DNA from 3 places in the Streptomyces sp. NPDC057617 genome. Region 2 is predicted to be linked to each of the others. Evidence: riboswitches for the same ligand, from Rfam matches in the RefSeq annotation. Region 2 holds a riboswitch; each other region holds the start of a gene.

Evidence for each region. Region 2 has a riboswitch for cobalamin ahead of ACFU9P_RS32130 (cobalamin biosynthesis protein). Riboswitches for the same ligand answer to the same signal wherever they lie in the genome.
Region 1: another riboswitch for cobalamin. It lies ahead of ACFU9P_RS18060 (ABC transporter substrate-binding protein); the one in region 2 lies ahead of ACFU9P_RS32130 (cobalamin biosynthesis protein).
Region 3: another riboswitch for cobalamin. It lies ahead of metE (5-methyltetrahydropteroyltriglutamate--homocysteine S-methyltransferase); the one in region 2 lies ahead of ACFU9P_RS32130 (cobalamin biosynthesis protein).

The regions. Positions count from the first base shown of each region.
Region 1 covers NZ_JBHVGV010000006.1:391,638-398,988, forward strand. Annotated here, with positions in the region: gene ACFU9P_RS18050 (ABC transporter ATP-binding protein) at 1-398, opposite strand, end outside; gene ACFU9P_RS18055 (FecCD family ABC transporter permease) at 479-1,594, opposite strand; gene ACFU9P_RS18060 (ABC transporter substrate-binding protein) at 1,739-2,743, opposite strand; cobalamin riboswitch at 2,792-2,919, opposite strand; gene ACFU9P_RS18065 (Mov34/MPN/PAD-1 family protein) at 2,915-3,328, opposite strand; gene ACFU9P_RS18070 (amino acid permease) at 3,464-4,990, opposite strand; gene ACFU9P_RS18075 (DUF2017 domain-containing protein) at 5,327-5,905, opposite strand; gene clpS (ATP-dependent Clp protease adapter ClpS) at 5,905-6,210, opposite strand; gene ACFU9P_RS18085 (nicotinate phosphoribosyltransferase) at 6,377-7,351, shown strand, end outside.
Region 2 covers NZ_JBHVGV010000018.1:60,869-68,219, forward strand. Annotated here, with positions in the region: gene ACFU9P_RS32110 (alpha/beta hydrolase) at 1-670, opposite strand, end outside; gene ACFU9P_RS32115 (class II aldolase/adducin family protein) at 857-1,519, opposite strand; gene ACFU9P_RS32120 (anion permease) at 1,700-2,926, shown strand; gene ACFU9P_RS32125 (hypothetical protein) at 2,964-3,200, shown strand; cobalamin riboswitch at 3,298-3,440, shown strand; gene ACFU9P_RS32130 (cobalamin biosynthesis protein) at 3,473-4,549, shown strand; gene ACFU9P_RS32135 (cobyric acid synthase) at 4,546-6,165, shown strand; gene ACFU9P_RS32140 (putative cobaltochelatase) at 6,245-7,351, shown strand, end outside.
Region 3 covers NZ_JBHVGV010000009.1:363,975-371,325, reverse strand. Annotated here, with positions in the region: gene tuf (elongation factor Tu) at 1-525, opposite strand, end outside; gene ACFU9P_RS23840 (TVP38/TMEM64 family protein) at 1,030-1,731, shown strand; gene ACFU9P_RS23835 (enoyl-CoA hydratase/isomerase family protein) at 1,752-2,822, opposite strand; cobalamin riboswitch at 2,871-3,109, shown strand; gene metE (5-methyltetrahydropteroyltriglutamate--homocysteine S-methyltransferase) at 3,462-5,753, shown strand; gene ACFU9P_RS23825 (MFS transporter) at 5,802-7,130, opposite strand; gene ACFU9P_RS23820 (hypothetical protein) at 7,218-7,351, opposite strand, start outside.

The DNA of each region.
Region 1 (7,351 bases), on a different contig from region 2:
GCCCGGTCGGCGAGCGGGGCGCTGCCGACCCGGTCGAGGGCGGCGGTGACGAGTGTGGTGTCGGCGGCGGTGTCGGCCTCCCAGAAGCGCTTGTGGGGCGAGCGGCCCATGGCGACGACTTCGCGGACGGTCAGCTCGAAGTCGACCCCGCCGTCCTGCGGGACCGCGGCGACACGGCGGGCGCGGGCCTTGGGGGCCATGGTGTGCAGGTCATCGCCGTCGAGGAGGGCGCGTCCGGCCGTGGGGCGGAGCGTTCCGTACACGCAGCGGAGCAGGGTGGTCTTGCCGCTGCCGTTGGGGCCGACGAGTCCGACGGTCTCGCCGGGGGCGGCGGTCAGTTCGGCACGGTCGACGAGGAGGCGGCCGTCGGTCTCGTACGAGAGGGCTTCGACGCGCAGCTCGGCGGCGGCTGGTTGCTCTCCGGTGCGGGTGCTCGTACGGCCGCTCGTAGGCCTGCTCGTACGGTTGCTCTCGTTGCTCACTCCGGGGCTCCTTCCGGGCGGCGGCGCATCAGCCACAGGAACACCGGACCGCCGATGAGCGCGGTCAGGACGCCGACCGGGATGTCCTGGGGCGCGGCGACGGTACGGGCCGCGAGGTCGGCGACGACCAGCGCGACCGCCCCGGCCAGCGCGGCGACCGGCAGCAGCGCCCGGTGCCCGGCGCCGACGGCCATCCGCGCGGCGTGCGGCACCAGCAGCCCGATGAAGCCGACCGCGCCGCTCGCGGCGACCATCACGGCGGTGACCAGGGAGGCGAGTACGAAGACCGCGGCCCGGAAGCGCGAGGTGTCGAGCCCTAGGACGGTCGCGCCCTCCTCCCCCGCCAGCAGCAGATCGAGCGGCCTGGCCAGTGCCATGAGCAGGGCGGTGCCCGCGACGAGCGCGACGGCGGGCGGTACGAGCGTGGCCCAGCGGGCGCTGCCGAGGCCGCCCAGCGACCAGTAGAGGGCCTCCTGGAAGTGCTCGGGCCTGGCGGAGACGACCAGGATCAGGGTGGTGAGCGCGGAGAGGATGTACGAGACGGCCACCCCGGCGAGGACGAGCCCGCCCCCGCTCATCGTGGAGCCGCGCCGGGCCAGCCCGTACACCAGCGCCAGCGCGAGCAGCGACCCGGCGAAGGCGGCGGCGGGCATCGCGACGGTGGTGGTCACCCCGCCGCCGATGCCGAGCACGAGGACCAGCACGGCACCGGTGGAGGCGCCGGAGGAGATCCCGAGCAGGAAGGGGTCGGCGAGCCGGTTCCGTACGAGCGCCTGGAGAACGGTCCCGACGACGGCCAGCCCGCCCCCGACGACGGCCCCCAGCAGCACTCTCGGCAGCCGCACATCGAGCACGATGGTCCGGAACGGGCCGGGCTCCGCGCGCCCGGTGAGGACCGCGACGACCTGCCCGGGCGGAATCCACACGGAGCCGAGGGCGAGCGCGGCGACGACGGCGGCGCAGAGCGCGACGGCGAGGCAGCCGAGAACCAGGGGCAGGCGAAGCCGCCGGGCCCCGGGCTGCGGCCGGGCGGGGGCCGGGGGCGTGGGCGAAGCCTCCGAGCCGGTTCCGGCGGAGCTCCGGGGAGCGCCTGCGGCGGGCTTCTCCCCCACCCCGCCCCTTCCCGAAACCGGGGCTTCGCCCCGGACCCCGGTGTCCTCAAACGCCGGACGGGCTGGTTTTGCCGCGGTGTCCTCGAATGCCGGACCGGCTGGTTTCGCCGCCGGCGAAGGCTCGGGATCGCTGGGCATCGGACGTTACTTCGTCCGCGCCGGGTGGAGTTGGGTTGCCAGGCGTTCGATTGCGCCCGGCGCTCGTACGCCCAGGACCACGTCCGACAGCGGCATCACCGCGAAGCTGCGGTTCTTGATGGCCGGGATGTCCTTCAGGGCCGGGTCGTCGAGGAGGCGCTTCTCCTTCTGGGCGACCGTCGTCGAGCCGTAGTCGTAGATGACGACGGTCTCGGGGCGGCGGGCCACGACCTGTTCCCAGGTCGCGTCGCCGAAGGACTTGTCGAGGTCGGCGAAGACATTGCGGCCGCCGGCCAGCCGTATCAGCTCGTTGCCGATGCCCTTGCCGCCCGCGGTGAACGCGGTGCGGTCGCCGCTGTCGTACACGAAGACCGGCACGGGCCTGACGCCCTTCAGTCCGCCCGCGGTGGACGCGACCGTGGCGCGCGCGTCCGCGATCCAGCGCTTCGCGCGCTCCGGGACGCCGAAAGTACGGCCGGTCTCCTCGACCTCGCGGTAGACGTCCTCCATCGAGGTCCGGCCGTCCGTGCAGTTCTCCAGGTTGAGCCGGGTGTTGATACCGGCCGCCTTGAGGTCGTCGCGGCTACGGCCGTCCTTCGCGTCGAAGGCGCTCGCGTACCCGCCGTACACGAAGTCGGGTGCGGCAGCGAGGAGTTTCTCCTTGGAGGGATACTCCTCGGCGAGGACCGGCACGCTCTTGTACGCCTTCTCGTACGCGGGCAGGATCCGGTCGTCCAGCCAGGCGGTGCCGACCAGGGACTTCTCCAGACCGAGCGCGAGCATGATCTCGGTGACGTGCTGGTTCATGGTGACCACGCGCTTCGGCGGCGCCTGATACGTGGTCGTCACCCCGCAGTTGGTGACGGTGTACGGGAAGCCGGGCGCGGCGGGCTTCCCCTGCGTGGACCCGTCGGCGGTGGGGCCGCCGCAGGCCGTGAGCGGCAGCAGGGCCAGTGCGACGGATACGGCTGGTACGACGGCGGGCGCGAACGCGCGGCGGCGCCGGGGCACGGCAGACACGACAGGGCCTCCTCCGGGGGATTTCCGCGTCCCCTGGCTGGTGGGAGAAAGGCGGCAGGTCAGTTCCTGGCTGCCAAGCGGAGCTTGGTCACAGTGGCGGGACCGCGCCGGTTTCGCACCGGCTTCCTGGGTCCTGCCGCCTAAGTTTCTGCGTCGAGTCTCTCAGACGATCTCGACGGGCTCCTCGGTGACCTCGCCGTCCACGATCCGGTACGAGCGGAACTGGAAGGGGCCTTCGCCGTCGGTGTCCGCGGTGGAGACCAGCACATAGTGGGCGCCGGGCTCATTGGCGTAGGTGATGTCCGTACGGGACGGATAGGCCTCGGTCGCGGTGTGGGAGTGGTAAATGATCACCGGCTCCTCGTCGCGGTCGTCCATCTCCCGGTAGAGCTTGAGCAGATCGGCCGAGTCGAACTCGTAGAAGGTGGGCGAGCGCGCGGCGTTGAGCATGGGGATGAACCGCTCGGCCCGGTCGCTGCCCGCGGGGCCCGCGACGACACCGCAGGCCTCGTCGGGGTGGTCGGCTCGCGCGTGCGCGACGATCTGGTCGTGCAGGGCCTGGGTGATGGTGAGCATGCAGAGAATATAAACGGGGCGATGGGGTGCGGGCGGGCCCTGGTACGCGTGCGTGGGCCGGCCCCGGTACGACGGAGCCGGCCCACGCGGTGTCCTCAATCGCCGGACGGGCTGGATTTACCGGACGGGCTGGTCTCAATCGCCGGACGGGCTGGTTTTGCCGGCTGCACTGACCTTCAGCACAGCAGCCGGGTCGCGCCGCTTCAGCGTCTGCCAGCCGACTGCCAGCCCCACCGCCCACACGGCCGCCACATACAGACAGATCCGCGCGTCCTTGTCGTACGCGATCAGACAGGTCACCAGCGCCAGGAAGGCCAGCGCGACCCAACTGAACAGCGCGCCGCCGGGGGCGGGGAACGACGAGGCGGGCAGCCTCCCGGCCTCCACGGCGCGGCGGTAGCGGATATGGCTGATCAGGATCATCATCCAGGTCCAGATGCCGGCCGCGGTGGCCACCGAGGTCACATAGCCGAACGCCTTCTCCGGGACGACGTAGTTGAGGACCACGCCGATCCCCATCAGTACGACGGAGACGGTGATGGCGAGGGCGGGCGTCTTGCGGGAGTTGAGCCTGCCGAAGGCCTTGGGCGCCTCGCTGTTGGCGGCGAGGTCGCGCAGCATCCGGCCGGTCGAGTACATCCCGGAGTTGCAGGAGGAGAGCGCGGCGGTCAGGACGACGAAGTTGACGATGCCGGCCGCGAGGGGGATGCCCATCGTCTCGAAGGCGTGCACGAAGGGGCTGTTGCCCGCCGAGAACTCGGTCCATTTGACGACCGCGAGGATCACGGAGAGCGCACCGACGTAGAAGACGATGATGCGCCAGGGCAGCGTGTTGATGGCCTTGGGGAGGGTCTTCTCGGGGTTCTCGGACTCGCCCGCGGTGACCCCGACCAGCTCGACGGCGAGATAGGCGAACATGACGCCCTGAAGGGTCATCAGGCTGGAGCCGATGCCGTTCGGGAAGATCCCGTCGTGCGCCCAGAGGTTGGACGCGGAAGCGGTCTCGCCGGCGTCGGAGAAGCCCAGTGTCAGCACGCCCAGACCGATGACGATCATGCCGATGATCGCGGTGACCTTGATCATCGAGAACCAGAACTCGACCTCGCCGAAGATCTTCACCGAGATCAGATTGACCCCGAAGAGCACCACCAGGAACACCAGCGCGCTGACCCACTGCGGGATCTGCGGGAACCAGAAGTGGATGTAGATGGCGGCGGCGGTCAGTTCGGCCATCCCCGTGACGACCCACATCAGCCAGTACGTCCAGCCGGTGGCGAAGCCGAAGAACGGGCCGAGGAACTCTCTGGCGTACTCGGCGAAGGAGCCCGAGACCGGCCGGTAGAGGAGCAGTTCGCCGAGCGCCCGCATGATGAAGAAGATCACCACACCCGCGAGGGCGTACATCAGGATGATGCTGGGGCCCGCCTTGGCGATATTGGCTCCGGCGCCCATGAAGAGGCCGACCCCGATGGCGCCGCCGATGGCGATCATCTGGACCTGACGGCTGCCGAGTCCCCGTTCGTAGCCCTCTTCGGGCGCTCCGGCGGGCCTGTCCCCGGAGGGGCCGCCTCCGGCCGGGTCCGCCGTGGCGGTGCGGTCGCCGCCGGGTCCCGTACCGCCGTGTTCGCCGCCGTATTCCTTGTCGACCTGCGCAGAGGTCATGGTCGTGCGCCTTTCTCCATACCGGTCCGCGCCGCACGCGGCCACGGGACCGGTTCGTGATCCCCCCGGATGACGGATGGAGTGCCGCCGGCGGTCGGCCGGCGGAGAACACCCCCGGGGACAGGGGTGGAGTCCCCGGGGGGTCGTGAAGATTTATCACGGCGGAGGGGGTCACCGGCGCACGGTTCTGTGGCGCAGCCCACAGGAAGAAGCGGATGAATCACACCGCGAAACGCAAAGGGCGCCGAAGCGTTGACGTGATCGTTATGGCGAATTGAGGGTGTTCTGAGGGTGTACGGGGGTACGGAAACGTCCCGCGCCCTTACCCCCCGCGCCCTACGGCATCAGCGTCTCGACGAGGGTCTCCTGGAGCGCGCCGAGCCACAGATACGCCATCACCATCGGCTTGCGAGGGTCGGAGTCCGGCAGCCGGTACAGCTCGCCGCCCTCGTCCTCGTCCGTGACCTCCAGCCGTGTCCCGATGGTCAGCCGCAGGTCGTTGAGGGCGCCGAGCCAGTGCAGACAGTCCTCGGGGGTCAGCTTGAGCACCGCGCCGCCAGCGCCCGACGGGCCGAGCCCGTCCAGGGTGCGGACGACCGCCATGCCGTCCTCGCGCTTGCGGCCTCGCAGGTCGTTCTCCGTGAAGCGTCTGAACTCGGCGGAGAACTCCTTCAGTTCGTCGTCGTCATCGCCGTACGCGTCCGGGAAGAGCCGGGCCAGCGCCGGGTCGGCGGGCGGCTCGCTGGGGCCCTCGGCGAAGAGCGAGGCGAGCGGGTCCTCGCCCTGGGCCGGCTCGTCACCGGGCCCGATCAGCTCCAGGAGCTGTACGGCGAGGGAGCGCAGGATCGAGATCTCGACCTCGTCGAGGGCGACGGCCGCTCCGCCGCCCGGGATGGCCTCGAAGCGCCCGGCCATCAGGTGCGGTCCTGGGAGAGGGTGGCCCAGAGCCCGAATCCGTGCATGGCCTGCACATCGCGCTCCATCTCCTCGCGGCTGCCGCTGGAGACGACCGCGCGGCCCTTGTGGTGGACGTCGAGCATCAGTCGGTGCGCCTTGTCCTTGGGGTAGCCGAAATAGGTCTGGAAGACGTACGCCACATAACTCATGAGGTTGACGGGGTCGTTGTGGACGATCGTCACCCACGGCACATCGGGTTCCGGGACGGCGAAAGTCTCCTCGGCCGATTCGGGGCGTTCGATCTCAGTGGGAGCAACACTCACGGTTCCGGACGACCTTCTTCTCTGCCGGGCTTCTCTGGCCGGGTCACAGCGTCACACGCCGGGGCACAGCGTCACACGACCCATGCTGCCACCCGGGACGGCCTGTCGCACAAACGGCCACGCAGAAATCGTCAGTCTGACGAGAGGTAGGGGTAGAATTCTTGTTATGAACACAGCGGATCTTGGACTGCCGGTCGACGTCCCGTCGACCGCGCTCTTCACCGATCAGTACGAGCTGACGATGCTCCGTGCCGCGCTGCGGGCCGGCACGGCCGACCGCCGCTCGGTCTTCGAGGTCTTCACCCGGCGGCTGCCCGAGGGGCGCAGGTACGGAGTGGTGGGCGGCACCGGGCGGGTCCTGGACGCCGTGGAGAACTTCCGCTTCGACGCGGACGTCCTGGGCTTCCTCCGGGGGAACGGCATCGTCGACGAGGAGACGCTCGGCTGGCTCGCCTCGTACCGCTTCGGCGGGGACATCTGGGGCTATCCGGAGGGCGAGGTGTACTTCCCGGGCTCGCCGATCCTGCGGGTGGAGGGCTCGTTCGCGGAGTGCGTGCTGCTGGAGACGGTGGTCCTGTCGATCCTCAACCACGACTCGGCGATCGCGGCGGCGGCCTCCCGGATGTCGGCGGCCGCGGGCGGGCGCGGGCTGATCGAGATGGGCGCGCGCCGTACGCACGAGCTGTCCGCGGTGGCCGCCGCGCGCGCCGCGTATGTGGGCGGCTTCGACTCGACCTCGGACCTGGCGGCCGGGTTCCGGTACGGCATTCCGACGGTCGGTACGAGCGCGCACGCCTTCACCCTGCTGCACGACAGCGAGCGGGACGCCTTCCAGGCGCAGGTCACCTCGCTCGGCCGGGGCACGACGCTGCTGATCGACACCTTCGACGTGGCCGAGGCCGTACGGACCGCGGTGGAGATCGCCGGGCCCGAGCTGGGGGCCGTCCGTATCGACTCCGGCGATCTGCTGCTGGTCGCGCACCGGGTACGGCAGCAGCTCGACGAGCTGGGCGCGGTGGACACCAGGATCGTGGTGACCTCCGACCTGGACGAGTACGCGATCGCCTCGCTGGCCGCCGCGCCGGTCGACGCGTACGGCGTGGGCACGCAGCTCGTCACCGGCAGCGGGCACCCGACGTGC
Region 2 (7,351 bases):
AACGGACTGCGTAGCGGATCGCCGCGTCGAGGTCGCGCCACTCGGAGTCGCCGAGATGCCCGAGGCCGTCCGGGGAGCGGGGAGCGCCGGGGTCGCCTCGGTAGGTGATGTCGAGGACGGGGACCTGGAGCCCGGCCAGCAGTTCCATCACGTTCAGCGGGTGCTCGCGGGTGGTGCCCAGGCCGTGCACGGTGATCAGCCAGGTGTCGCGCGCTCCGGGTACGAACCAGGCGGGCAGGAAGCCCAGTTCGCCCGGGATCCGCTCGTCCCGGAAGTCGAGGCCGAGGGCGGTGGTGGGGTCGCCGGTGTGGACCTGCGGGGTCATCCGGACGCGCGAGCCGGGGACGAGGGTGCCGTGGCCGACGCGCTCCAGTCTCCGTACGACGGTGTCGGCCGCGTGCGGGACGCCCTCCAGGACCGGTCCCACGACGGCGTGCAGGCCCCGGCCCTCGATGCCGTACACACCGGGGCGCAGGGAGGCGAGGCAGCGGGTGAGGGTGATCTGCCCGGCGGCCGTGGCATGCACGGTCAGGCGCGGGTCGCCGGGCAGGGGACGCCCGGGCGAGGCCTTGAGCGCGGCGTCACCGGCGAGCCGGCCGGCCGCGACCGCTGCCGCGCCGACGCCGATCACGGTGGAGACGGCCGCTGCCGTCGCTGTAGCCGGGCGCACGGTCCCAGTGTCGTCACCCCCGCCCGCCCCGGCCACCGGGCGCGTCCGTCGGGGTGCGGGGGTACGGGAGCGGGGCGGTGGAAGCGCGGGGCGCGCTCACCCGGGTCCGGGGCACGCTCACCCGGGTCCGGGGCACGCCCGCGACCGCCCCGGTCCTGCTCGGGCCGGCACGCGCGCGGGACCGGGTCAGGGCTTCTGGCCGTAGCCCTTCAGTTTCTCGCCCACCTCGCCGAGCTGGTCCTCGGACAGCAGGGACGGCGTGCGGCCGGGCAGCGAGCTGGCGGTGAGCCAGAGACGCGCCATCCATTCGAGCTGGGCGGTGCGGTCGTAGGCCTGGGCGAGGGTGGCGCCGTAGGTGACCGTGCCATGGTTCTGGAGCAGACAGGCGCTGCGCCCGCGCAGGGCGTCGAGCATCCCCGCGGCCAGTTCGTCCGTGCCGTACAGGGCGTAGGGAGCGACCCGGACAGGGCCGCCCAGCGCCGCCGACATGTAGTGGATCAGCGGCAGTTCGGACACGAGAGTGGAGACGGCGGTGGCGTGCACCGCGTGGGTGTGGACCACGGCCTGCGCGGAGGTGCTGCGGTAAACCGCGAGGTGCAGGGGCAGCTCACTCGTCGGGGTGAACTCGCCGAGGACCTGGCGGCCGTCCGTATCGACCCCGACGGCGTCCCCGGGGCCGAGCCGCTCGTACGGGACTCCGCTGGGCGTGACCAGGATCAGTTCCCCGACCCGTACGGACACATTGCCCGAGGTGCCGACGACCAGTCCCTCCGCGGCCGTTCTGCGGGCGGTGTCCACCAGATCCCGCCATGCGCGCGCGATCGCGTCCTGTGTCTGCTGATCGGTCATACGGCGATCCTGCCAGCAGCGCCGGCCCGGGCGCGCACCGATCTCCGGGACACTCGAACGGAGGCACACGGCGCCGATTCGGGACACCGTAAAGGCGCCCGGAGTTCATCTTCCGTTCACCCTGACTCCCTACGTTCACCGAGGCCACCGACCCCACACGATTGCCTGGGTACTGGGTACATGGAACACATCACACTGCTGCTCGGGATCGTGATCGTGACGGCGCTCGTGTTCGATTTCACCAACGGTTTCCATGACACCGCCAACGCGATGGCGACGACCATCTCGACCGGCGCGATGAAACCCCGGACCGCGGTGGCCATGTCGGCCGTGCTGAACCTGGTCGGCGCGTTCCTCTCCGTGGAGGTGGCCAGGACGATCTCCGGCGGGCTCATCAACGAGAACGGCATCAGGACCGAGGTGATCTTCGCGGCGCTGGTCGGCGCCATCCTCTGGAACCTGCTCACCTGGCTGCTCGGGCTGCCGTCGAGTTCGTCGCACGCGCTGTTCGGCGGACTGATCGGCGCGACCCTGATGTCGGTCGGCACCTCCGGGGTCAATGGCGGTGTCGTCGTCACCAAGGTGCTGATTCCCGCGCTGGCCGCGCCCGTTGTCGCGGGTCTGGCGGCCCTGCTCGCCACGAGGCTGACGTACCGGATCGGCCGCCGCACCGACGACCGGGCCACCGCCAAGGGCTATCGCGCCGGACAGATCGCCTCGGCCGGGCTGGTCTCCCTCGCCCATGGCACCAATGACGCACAGAAGACCATGGGGGTCATCACGCTGGCGCTGGTCACCGGCGGCGTCCTCGCCCCCGGTTCCAATCCGCCGCTGTGGGTGATCGTCTCCGCCGGTACGGCGATCGCGCTCGGCACGTATCTCGGGGGCTGGCGCATCATCCGCACCATGGGCACCGGCCTGACCGATCTCCGGCCGCAGCAGGGCTTCGCCGCCCAGACCAGTGCCGCGACCGTCATCCTGGCCTCCTCGCATCTGGGCTTCTCGCTCTCCACCACGCAGTCCTGCTCGGGCGCGGTGATGGGTGCAGGGCTCGGGCGCCGGGGCGGTACGGTCCGCTGGTCCACCGCGGGCCGGATGTTCGCGGCCTGGGGACTGACGCTGCCCGCCGCAGGGCTGGTCGCCGCGGGCGCGGAGTTCCTGACCGGGCAGGGCAGTTGGGGTGTCTCGGTCGTCGCCGCGTCGCTGGTCGTGCTGTCGGGCGCGATCTGGCTCGCCGCGCGCCGCCGCCCGGTCGACCACACCAATGTCAACGAGACCGCGGCCGGGGAGCTGGGTGTCATGACCGCCCCGGCCGTCACCTCGCCCGCAGCCCCGGGGGACCTGTCGACCACCATCCCGGCGCCTCCGGGCAGCACGGGCGAACCGGCGCGCACCGCCCGGGTCTGACCACCGCCACGGCGTAGGGAAGGAAAGCGAGATGGACATAAAGATCGACTGGGCGGCGCTCGGTTCCGTCTTCGGGGTCAGTCTGGCGGCGACCGTCGGGCTCGTGGGCCTGTTCACCCTGGGCGTGGTGGGGCTCGCCAAGTACGAGTCCGCCACCGCCACCACCGGGCGGGGCGGAGCCGGTACGGCGGGGCTGGCGCGGGCGGGCGCGTATGCCTGCTTCGCGCTCTGTGTGGCGGCCGTGGCGTACGGGATCCGGCTGATCGTCGCCTGACCGTCGTCCGATCCGCTCCGGGGCCGTTCCCACCGGGACCACGGCCGGTGTGGGGCTCCGCACACTGTCCCGTCGCAGGTCAAGGATGAGTTGACGGGTGTTTGCGCAGCGTGGTGGACTGCCGGGGCCATTTACGGCGGCAGAAGAGGAAGCCGGTGCGAATCCGGCGCGGTCCCGCCACTGTCACTGGGAGCCCTGTCCCAGGAGCCAGGAACTCTCGCCGCCGCACCACGTCGAGCCGGGGCGCGGACCCTGAGTGAGGACAAGTCGCCATGCCTGGCAGCGGTTCGTCCGCCGTGCGCGGTGGCGGTTCGGCCGCCGAGCGGGTCTTCGCGTACGGCGCCACCGCCGGCCTTCTGGGCGACCGGCTGTTCGCCGATCCGCAACGTGGCCATCCGGTGGCCGCGTTCGGCCGGGCGGCGGGGGCCGTCGAGCGTGCGCTGTGGCACGACCACCGCGGCTGGGGCGCGCTGCACACCCTGGTGTGCGCCGGAGGCGCCGTCGGCCTCGCGCTCCTCGCCACCCGGGCCGCCGAGGGCACGGGCGGCGCGAGGACAGGCCGTATCGCGTCCGTCGCGCTGACCGCCGTGGCCACCTGGTCCGTGGTCGGGGGTACGTCCCTGGGCCGGGAGGCGCGTGCCATCGGCGCGGCACTCGACGCCGGGGACATCGAGCTGGCCAGGGAGCGGCTGCCGCATCTGTGCGGGCGCGATCCGCAGAGCCTGAGCGGTCCTGAGCTGGCCCGCGCCGTCGTGGAGTCCGTCGCCGAGAACACCTCGGACGCCGTTGTGGGCGCGCTGCTGTGGGGTGCGGTCGCGGGGGTGCCGGGGCTCGTGGGGTTCCGTGCCGTGAACACCCTGGACGCGATGGTGGGTCACAAGTCGGCCACGTATCGCAGGTTCGGGTGGGCTTCGGCCCGGCTCGACGATCTGGCGGGCTGGCCCGGGGCCCGGCTGACGGCCGCGCTGGCCGTCGTGTCCGGTGACGATCCGCGCGGGGCACTGCGGGCGGTGCGGCGGGACGCGCGGAAGCATCCGAGCCCCAACGCGGGCCCGGTGGAGGCGTCGTTCGCCGGTGCGCTGGGCGTACGGCTCGGCGGGACGCTGGCGTACGGCGGGCGGGTGGAGCACCGGCCCGTGCTGAACGGCGAGGGGCGGCCCGTGAAGACGACCGACATCGAGCGGGCGGTACGGCTGTCGCGCCGGGTGAGCGGGCTGGCCCTTGCGGCCTGTATCGCGGGGCGGTTCGCGTACGGCGCGATACGTCGTACCGCTTCCGTCTCCGCCTCCACACACGGCGCGGCAGACCGTACGGCCATCGGCTCGGCCGACCAATGGGGGCGCGGATGAGCCGGGGCGGGCTCGGCGGTGGCCTGCTGGTGGCCGGGACCACCTCGGACGCGGGCAAGAGCGTCGTCACGGCGGGGATCTGCCGGTGGCTGGTACGCCGGGGGGTGAAGGTCGCGCCCTTCAAAGGGCAGAACATGTCGCTCAATTCCTTTGTGACGCGCGAGGGCGCGGAGATCGGGCGGGCGCAGGCGATGCAGGCGCAGGCGGCCCGGGTGGAGCCGACCGCGCTGATGAATCCCGTACTGCTGAAGCCCGGTGGCGACCGCAGCAGCCAAGTGGTGCTGATGGGGCGGCCGGTGGGCGAGCTGAGCGCCAAGGGTTTCTTCGGTACGGCCGGGACACTCGGAACACCCGGGACAACCGGGACGAACGGCGAAGCGCAGGCCGGCACAGCACTGCGCGGCGGGCGCCGGGAAGCCCTGCTCGGGCCCGTCCTGGAGTGCCTGGAGGAGCTGCGCGCCACCCATGACGCGGTGATCTGCGAGGGCGCCGGCAGCCCCGCCGAGATCAATCTGCGCCGTACGGACATTGTGAACATGGGCATCGCACGGGCCGCGCGGCTGCCGGTGATGGTGGTCGGCGACATCGACCGGGGCGGGGTCTTCGCCTCGTTCTTCGGTACGACCGCACTGCTGAGCCCGGAGGACCAAGCGCTGGTCGCGGGATATCTGGTGAACAAGTTCCGGGGCGATGTGTCGCTGCTGGAGCCGGGCCTTGAGATGCTCCGCGGTCTGACCGGACGCGCCACGCTGGGGGTGCTGCCCTGGCGGCACGGCCTCGGCATCGACGAGGAGGACGGGCTGCGGGTCTCCCGGAACGGCGCCGTGCGCGGGGCACCGGCGGCGCGACCGTACGGCGAGGAAGTACTGCGGGTCGCGGTCTGCGCCGTACCGCTGATGTCCAACTTCACCGATGTGGACGCGCTGGCGGCGGAACCGGGGGTGGTCGTGCGGTTCGTGGACCGGCCCGAGGAGCTGGCGGACGCGGACCTCGTAGTGGTGCCGGGCACCCGCGGCACCGTGCGGGCGCTGGCCTGGCTGCGGGAGCGCGGGCTCGCCGACGCCCTGGCGCGGCGGGCCGCCGAGGGGCGCCCCGTGCTGGGGATCTGCGGTGGCTACCAGATCCTCGGCGAGCACATCGACGACGAGGTGGAGTCCCGGGCGGGCGCCGTCGCGGGGCTGGGACTGCTGCCCGTACGCGTGCGGTTCGAGCCCGCGAAGACCCTGGCCAGACCGTCCGGGGTCGCCCTCGGTGAGGCGGTGGAGGGGTACGAGATCCATCACGGTGTCGCGGACGTACGGGGAGGGGACGCCTTTGTCTCCGACGCGGAGGGGCGGGCCCTGGACGGCTGCCGGATGGGGCCGGTCCAGGGCACGCACTGGCACGGGGCGCTGGAGAGCGACGCGTTCCGGCGGCGGTTCCTGACGGAGGTGGCGCGGGCGGCGGGCCGGCGCTTCGTCCCCGCGCCCGGCACCAGCTTCGGAGCGCTGCGTGAGGAACAGCTCGACCTTCTCGGTGACCTCATCGAGGAGCACGCGGACACGGACGCGCTGCTGCGGCTGATCGAGGAGGGGGCGCCTGCCGGGCTGCCCTTCATTCCGCCGGGCGCTCCATGACCGCCCCCGTACCGGCGCCGCCCACCGGCACCGCCGCGCTCGTGACCGGCACCGTCGCACTCGAAGGAGCGATCAGCATATGAACACCCCTTATCCGTTCACCGCCGTCGTGGGGATGGACGATCTGCGGCTCGCGCTGGTGCTGAACGCGGTCAGTCCCGCCGTCGGCGGTGTGCTCGTACGCGGCGAGAAGGGCACGGCGAAGTCCACGGCCGTACGGGCCCTTTCCGCGCTGCTGCCCGAGCTGGCGGTGGTGCCCGGATGCCGGTTCAGTTGCGATCCCGCCGCGCCGGACGCGGGGTGCCCTGACGGGCCGCACGGCAGCGAGCCGGGTGTGTCGCGGCCCGCCAGGATGGTCGAGCTGCCCGTCGGCGCGTCCGAGGACCGGCTCGTCGGGGCGCTGGACATCGAACGGGCGCTCGCGGAGGGCGTGAAGGCCTTTGAGCCGGGGCTGCTCGCGGACGCGCACCGGGGTGTGCTGTATGTCGATGAGGTCAACCTTCTGCACGATCATCTGATCGACGTTCTGCTGGACGCCGCCGCCATGGGCGCCTCGTACGTGGAGCGCGAGGGCGTCTCCGTACGGCATGCCGCGCGCTTTCTGCTCGTGGGGACGATGAACCCCGAAGAGGGCGAGCTGCGGCCGCAGTTGCTCGACCGGTTCGGGCTCACCGTGGAGGTCGCGGCCTCGCGGGAGCCGGAGCAGCGGGTGGAGGTCGTACGGCGGCGGCTCGCGTACGACGACGATCCGGCCGCGTTCGCCGCGCGCTGGGCCGGTGAGGAGACCGCCCTGCGCGAGCGGATCGTGGCGGCGCGTGCCCTGCTGCCCGAGGTGCGGCTCGGGGACACCGCGCTGCTGCGGATAGCCGCGACCTGTGCCGCCTTCGAGGTGGACGGGATGCGGGCGGACATCGTGATGGCACGGACCGCGGCGGCGCTGGCCGCGTGGGCGGGGCGTACGGACGTACACGCCGAGGATGTACGGCGGGCCGCGCTGCTGGCGCTGCCGCACCGGCGGCGCCGGAATCCCTTCGACGCGCCGGGACTCGACGAGGACAAACTCGACGACACGCTCGGGCAGTTCGAGAACGAGGTAGAGGACGGCAGCGACGGGAGCGGCGAGGAAGAGAACGGCAACGGTGGGGACGACGATCCGGACAACGGCCCCGGAAACGGCGGTCCCGAC
Region 3 (7,351 bases), on a different contig from region 2:
CAGCCCCGACACCCGGACGACGGGCGCCGCGTCACCGCCGTACCCGTGCTCGGTGAGCAGCTCGCGCACCTCCAGCTCGACCAGGTCGGTCAGCTCGTCGTCACCCGCGTCGGCCTTGTTGAGAGCGACGACGATGTGGTTGACGCCGACCTGGCGGGCGAGCAGGACGTGCTCGGCGGTCTGCGGCATGATCCCGTCGAGCGCGGAGACGACGAGGATCGCCCCGTCGAGCTGGGCCGCGCCGGTCACCATGTTCTTGATGTAGTCGGCGTGGCCCGGCATGTCCACATGGGCGTAGTGCCGGGTGTCCGTCTCGTACTCGACGTGCGAGATGTTGATGGTGATCCCGCGGGCGGCCTCCTCCGGGGCCCGGTCGATCCGGTCGAACGGTACGAAGGAGCTGGTCCCGCGGGCGCTGAGGACCTTGGTGATGGCGGCGGTCAGGGTGGTCTTGCCGTGGTCGACATGGCCCATGGTGCCGATGTTCAGGTGCGGCTTGGTGCGCACGTATGCCGTCTTGGGCATGGTTCGCTGGTTCCTTCCCGGAACTCGAAGCTGAGAGGGACCCCCGGGCCTTGCCGACCCTCCCCCTGCGGGGTCCGCCGGACGATCCGGGAAGGGTCAGCTTCGGGCGCCGCCGGAGGACGCTGCCGCGGCGAATGCCGCTGCGGCATCCGCTGCCGCCGCGAAGGCATCCGCCGCGACAACGGCCGCGGCGGGTGCGACAGGCGCGGCCGTGCACGCCACGAGGAAGACGGCAGCCTCCGGCGCGTCCGCGACTGCGGACGGCGCTGCGGGGAAGGCGTACCGGACCATGTCCCAGATCCTCGCCCAGGCCCGGCCGATGCGTCGAACGATTTTCCGCCGGGCCGCAGTTGGCCGACTCCAGCCGTGGGACCGGCCGAGGCGCGGCTGACCGGCGCGTTCTTCGGCCCGGTGTGCCCGGGTTGCGCCGGACACGCGCCGGACGGGAGGCGTCCGTCACCTGGTCCCCGGCGACCGGACATCTTCGTCGGTTACGCTCCCCGCGTGCTCGACACCGCCCCCCGGTCCTCGCGAAGCCTCGCGCTCCGTTGCTACCGGGCACTCCTCTCGCCCTGGGCGAGATTCGCCGTTCTCGTGGTGCTGCTCGGCGCCGCGGCCACGGTGGTGCTGCTGTACGAGCCGCAGAAGCTGCTCTCCGACGGCTGGCTGCCGCGTGTCGGCGGAGGCGTCGCCGTGGTGCTGTTCACCGTGGGGTACGGGCTGTGCGCCACGGCGTTCGTACCGCGCCCGCTGCTCAACATCGCCTCCGGCGCGCTCCTCGGCTCGTACCTCGGGCTGGTCGCCGCGCTGGCCGGGACGGTGCTGAGCGCGGCCATGTCCTTCGGGCTCGGGCGCCTCCTCGGCCAGGACGCGCTCCGCCCGCTGCTGCGGGGCCGCTGGCTGAAGGCGATAGACCGTCAGCTCAGCACCCACAGCTTCCGGTCGATGCTGATCATCCGGCTCTTCCCCGGTGTGCCGTTCGCCCCGATCAACTACGGTGCGGCCGTCTCCCGGATGCGGTGGACACCGTTCCTGCTGGCGACCCTGATCGGTTCGGTCCCCAACAACGCGGCGTATGTGGTCGCGGGCAGCCGGGCCGCCTCGCCGACCTCGCCGGTGTTCCTGGCCGCGATGGGGTTCATCGTGGTCAGCGGGCTGGTCGCGGCGGTGGTCGCCTGGCGCAAGCGCCACCACCTCCGCCGCTGACCGCACCCCTCACGCTTCTGTCAGACCCCGGCCGCCAGTCCGAGGTCGCCGCCCGGCGGCGGGGCGAAGAACCGCGCCACATCCGCCTCCGTGACCTGCGCCAGCTCCTTCGGTGACCAGCGCGGCCTGCGGTCCTTGTCGATGACCTGCGCCCTGATCCCCTCCAGCAGATCGGGCGTCGCCAGCGCGGCACACGAGGCCCGGTACTCCTGGTCGAGCGCCTCCTCCAGCGTCGGCAGCGGACGGGCCCGGCGCAGCGCTTCGAGCGTCGCCTTGAGCGCGGTGGGCGACCGGGTCAGGATCGTCTCGGCGGCCTCCTTCGCCGCGGGCAGACCGGTGGCGAGCAGCCGCTCGACGATCTCCTCGACCGTGCCGGCCGCGTAGCAGGGGTCGATCCACTCACGGTCCGCGGCGAGTTGGCCCTCGGGCGCGGCCGTCCCGTACCCCCGTACCGTTTCGGTGACGTGCGCCGCCTCGCGTACGTCGGGGCCGGCGAGGGCGGTCCGTACGGCGTCCAGCCGCTCCGAGGGTACGAAGTGATCCGCGAGGCCGCAGAGCAGTGCGTCGGCCGCGCCCACCGCCCGCCCTGTGAGGGCGAGATGGGTGCCCAACTCGCCCGGCGCGCGCGAGAGGAGATACGTGCCACCGACATCGGGGACGAGGCCGATGCCGGTCTCGGGCATGGCGACCGCCGACCGTTCGGTGACGATCCGGACGGTGCCGTGCGCCGACACACCGACGCCGCCGCCCATCACAATGCCGTCCATCAGCGCCACATAGGGCTTGGGGAAGCGGGCGATCCGGGCGTTGAGCCGGTACTCGTCGCGCCAGAAGGCGGGTGAGGCGGCGCCGCCGGTGCGCGCGTCCTCATGGATCGCGCGGATGTCGCCGCCGGCGCACAGCCCGCGCTCGCCGGCGCCCGAGATGATCACCGCCGTCACACTCTCGTCGTCCTCCCACCGGGCGAGCGCCTCGGAGATCCGCAGCACCATGGGGTGGGTGAGGGCGTTGAGCGCGCGGGGCCGGTTGAGCGTGATACGGGCGGTACGGCCCGCCCGGCCGAGCAGTACCGGTTCGTCTTCGTGGACCATGGCGCCAGTATTCAGGACCCACGTTTCGAGCAGGTCGCGTTCCGGACCTATGCTGGACGCGCAGTCGGTTCGCCCTGCCCGCCAGGCAGGCGCGTCGCAAGAGGGAACCCGGTGGGAATCCGGGACTGCCCCGCAGCGGTGAGTGGGAACGACCGCCGTCATACGCACTGGACGCACCGCGTCCGGGAAGCGACGGCCAGTAGGTGCCTTGTCCGCGTACGCACATCGCGTACGGCCACGAGGCGCGCCCGCGAGTCCGAAGACCTGCCACTGCCCGTGTGCGAGGACCGCGCACGGAGATCTCGGTGACCTCGTGGGCGGGTCGGCGGATACGGGCGGGCGCGCGCCACATGGCTGCGTCGCACATGGCGGTACGCAACATGGCTGCGTCGCACATAGCTGCGCGGCACATGGCTGCGCGGCACATGGCTGCACAGCACATAGGTGCACGGCATATATGTGCGCCGCACATGGCAGTGCGGCACATGGTGTGCGGCACCCGCCCCGGCCTCCGTTCCTTCGCTGCACACGAGTTCCGCCGGGATCGTTCCCGTACGACTCGCGAAGGAGAGTCCCGTGACACCCACGTCCGCAGCCGCGGCATCCCGGTCGGACCGGCCGGGTCAGAGGCCCGCGCCCATGCCCAGGTCCACCGTCCATGGCTACCCCCGCCAGGGCGCCGACCGGGAACTGAAGAAGGCGATCGAGGGGTACTGGAAGGGCCGGGTCACCGCGGACGCGCTGCGGGAGACCGCCGCCGGGCTGCGCCGCGACACCTGGCGCGAACTGGCCGGCGCCGGACTCGACGAAGTGCCCACCGGCCACTTCTCGTACTACGACCATGTGCTCGACACCAGCGTCATGGTCGGCGCGGTCCCGGCCAGGCACCGGGCCGCCGTCGAGGCCGACGCGCTCGGCGGCTACTTCGCCATGGCGCGTGGCGCCCAGGACGCCGCGCCGCTGGAGATGACCAAGTGGTTCGACACCAACTACCACTATCTCGTCCCCGAGTTGGGCCCGGACACGGTCTTCAGCGCCGACTCCGCGAAGCAGAGCGGCGAGCTGCGCGAGGCCCTCGCGCTCGGCCACACCGGCGCCCGGCCGGTGCTGCTCGGCCCCGTCACCTATCTGCTGCTCGCCAAGCCCGCGCCCGGGGTGGCCGCCGGATTCGAGCCGCTCACCCTGCTCGACCGGCTGCTTCCGGTGTACGCGGAAGTGCTGGCCGATCTGCGGGCGGCCGGCGCCGAGTGGGCACAGCTCGACGAGCCCGCCCTGGTCCAGGACCGTACGCCCGCCGAACTGGACGCGGTCGCCCGCGCCTACCGCCGCCTCGGCGCGCTGACCGACCGGCCCCGGCTGCTGGTCGCCTCGTACTTCGACCGGCTCGGCGAGGCCCTGCCCGTACTGGCGAAGGCGCCCGTGGAGGGGCTCGCGCTGGACTTCACCGGCCCCGCCGCCGCCAATCTCGCCGATCTCGCGGCGGTCGGCGGACTGCCCGGCAAGCGCCTCGTCGCCGGGGTGGTGGACGGGCGCAATGTGTGGATCAACGATCTCGCGGCCTCGCTGACCACCCTCGCGACCCTGCTCGGTCTCGCCGAGCGGGTCGATGTGTCGACATCCTGCTCGCTGCTCCACGTCCCGCTGGACACCGCAGCCGAGAAGGATCTCGATCCGCTGCTCACCCGCTGGCTGGCCTTCGCCCGCCAGAAGACCGACGAGGTCGTCACCCTCGCCCGCGGTCTCGCACGGGGCACGGACACCGTCGCCGCCCGGCTGGCGGCGAACCGCGCCGATCTGGCGTCCCGGACCTCCTCTGGCGTCACCCACGATCCCGTCGTACGGGCCCGCTGCGCGGCCGTGACGGACGCGGACGCCCGCCGGGAGCAGCCGTACACCGAGCGCGCCGCCGCGCAGCACGAGCGGCTCGGACTGCCGCCACTGCCGACGACGACCGTCGGATCGTTCCCGCAGACCGCCGAGTTGCGCACCGCCCGCGCCGAACTGCGGGCGGGGCGGCGGGACATGGCTCACTACGACGAGCGCGTCCGGGCCGAGATCCGCGAGGTGATCGCCTTCCAGGAGAAGTCCGGCATCGATGTCCTGGTGCACGGCGAGCCCGAACGCGACGACATGGTGCGGTACTTCGCCGAGCGCCTCACCGGATTCCTGGTCACCCGGCACGGCTGGGTCCAGTCGTACGGCACCCGCTATGTCCGGCCGCCGGTCCTCGCGGGGGATGTCTCCCGGCCCGCCCCGATGACCGTGGACACCATCTCGTACGCACAGTCGCTGACCACCCGGCCCGTCAAGGGAATGCTGACCGGGCCCGTCACCATGCTGGCCTGGTCGTTCGTCCGCGACGACCAGCCGCGCGGCGCGACCGCCCGGCAGGTGGCGCTCGCGCTGCGGGACGAGGTGGCGGATCTGGAGGCGGCGGGTACGGCCGTGATCCAGGTCGACGAACCGGCCCTGCGCGAGACCCTGCCCCTGCGCGCGGCGGACCGGCCGGCGTATCTGGACTGGGCCACCGAGGCGTTCCGGCTGACGACCTCCGGGGTCCGTCCGGACACCCAGATCCATACGCACATGTGCTACGCGGAGTTCGGCGACATCCTCCCGGCGATCGAGGATCTGGACGCCGATGTGATCAGCCTGGAGGCGGCCCGTTCCGGTATGCGGGTCGCCGGCGAACTGGCGGCGGCGGGCTATCCGCGCGAGGCGGGACCCGGGGTGTACGACATCCACTCGCCACGGGTGCCCTCGGCCGAGGAGATGACCGCCCTGCTGGCCGAGGGACTTGAGGCGATCCCGCCGGAGCGGCTGTGGGTCAACCCCGACTGCGGGCTGAAGACCCGGAGCTGGGCGGAGGTACGTACGTCCCTGGAGAACCTGGTCGCCGCGGCCCGGCGCACCCGGGGGCTGGTCTCCTAACCGGCGGTCTCCCGGACGGCTCCTGGCCGGCTCGGCCGCCCCGGGGCCTCAGGCCGGTCTCACCTCGTCCGGTGAGACCGGATCCGGGGCGGTCCGCGCGGCGGCCGCCCCGGTCTTCTCCGATGTACGGCGGGTCAGTCGCCGTACATCGGGGACGGTCAGGACCGCCGCCGTCAGCAGGACGATCAGCGCCGAGCAGCCCCACAGCGCCGTACTCCGTCCGAAGGCGCTCTCCGCCGGGCCCGCGAGCGCCGTGGCCAGCGGAATCATGCCGACCGAGCCCAGCCAGTCGTAGGCGGACACGCGGGACAGCTTGTCCTCCGGGATCTCCTGGTGCAGCGAGGTCATCCACGAGACACCGAAGACCTCGACGGAGACGCCCGTCAGGAACATCACCACCGCCAGCCCCACGACGGGCAGCGGCACCGCGAGCCCGGCCGAGGGCAGGGCCAGCGGGAAGACACCGAGGGTGCCCGCGAGCAGCATCCGGCGCGGGCGCCAGCGCATCATCAGCAGCGCGCCGCCGACCGTACCCGCGCCGAAGGCCGCCAGCGCCAGGCCCCAGGGGCCCGGACCGCCGAGTTCGTCCCGGGCGACCAGCGGCCCGTACACCGCCTCGGCCGCCGAGACCATCGCGTTGACCACCGCGAACTGGACGACGATGCTCCACAGCCAGGGCCGGCCGGTGACCTCCCGCCAGCCGTCCCGCAGATCGGCGAGCATCCCCTCGCCCGGCCCGCGCGGCGGTATATGGCTCACATCGAGGAAGGCGCGCATCGACCCCGCGACCAGGAAGGCGGCGGCGTCGATGGCGAGGACCCAGCCCGGCCCGAACAGCGCGATCAGCGCGCCGCCCAGGGCCGCGCCGCCGATCCCGGCGCCCTGCATCGCCATCCGGTAGAGGGCGAAGGCACGGCCGGCCTGCGCTCCGCTGACGCTGGACATCAGCATGCCCTCGGAGGCCGGGCTGAAGAAGGCGTGGGCGGTGCCGCCCAGCGCGGTCAGCGCCATCATCTGCCACAGCTCCGGCTCGCCCGTGAGGACGAGGACCGCGAAGGACGCCTGCGAAAGGCAGTTGACGGCGTTGGCGGCGACCATCACCCGGTGCCGGGGGAGCCGGTCGGCCAGCGCGCCGCCGATGAGCAGGAAGAGGACGAGCGGGACCGTACGGGCCGCCGCCACCAGCCCCACATCGCCCGCGTCGCCGCCCGACTCCAGCACCGCGAACGCCGCGGCGATCATCGCACCCTGGCTGCCCAGATTGGTGACGATCGCCGCGGCGGTCAGCAGTGTGTAATTGCGGCCGGCCCACTCGGGACGGCGGGCGAGACGGGTGCCACGGGGGCGACGGGGGCTTCTGCCGACGGGAGAGTTCACTCAGGGACTATCGCCGCCCCGGCGCCCGGATGCCAATCGGTTACGGGCCCGGACGCCGGCCGGTCACGAGCGCGGAACGCCGATCGGCTATGACGAGGAGCCCGCCAGCCGTACGGTGCTCAGGATCTGCTTGATCGTCGCGTCCGGCACCTCGTCCGGCACGTCCTTGTTGGCGTACAGCACCCAGGTCGCGAAGTCGCCCTTGGCGTTGGTGAAGGTGA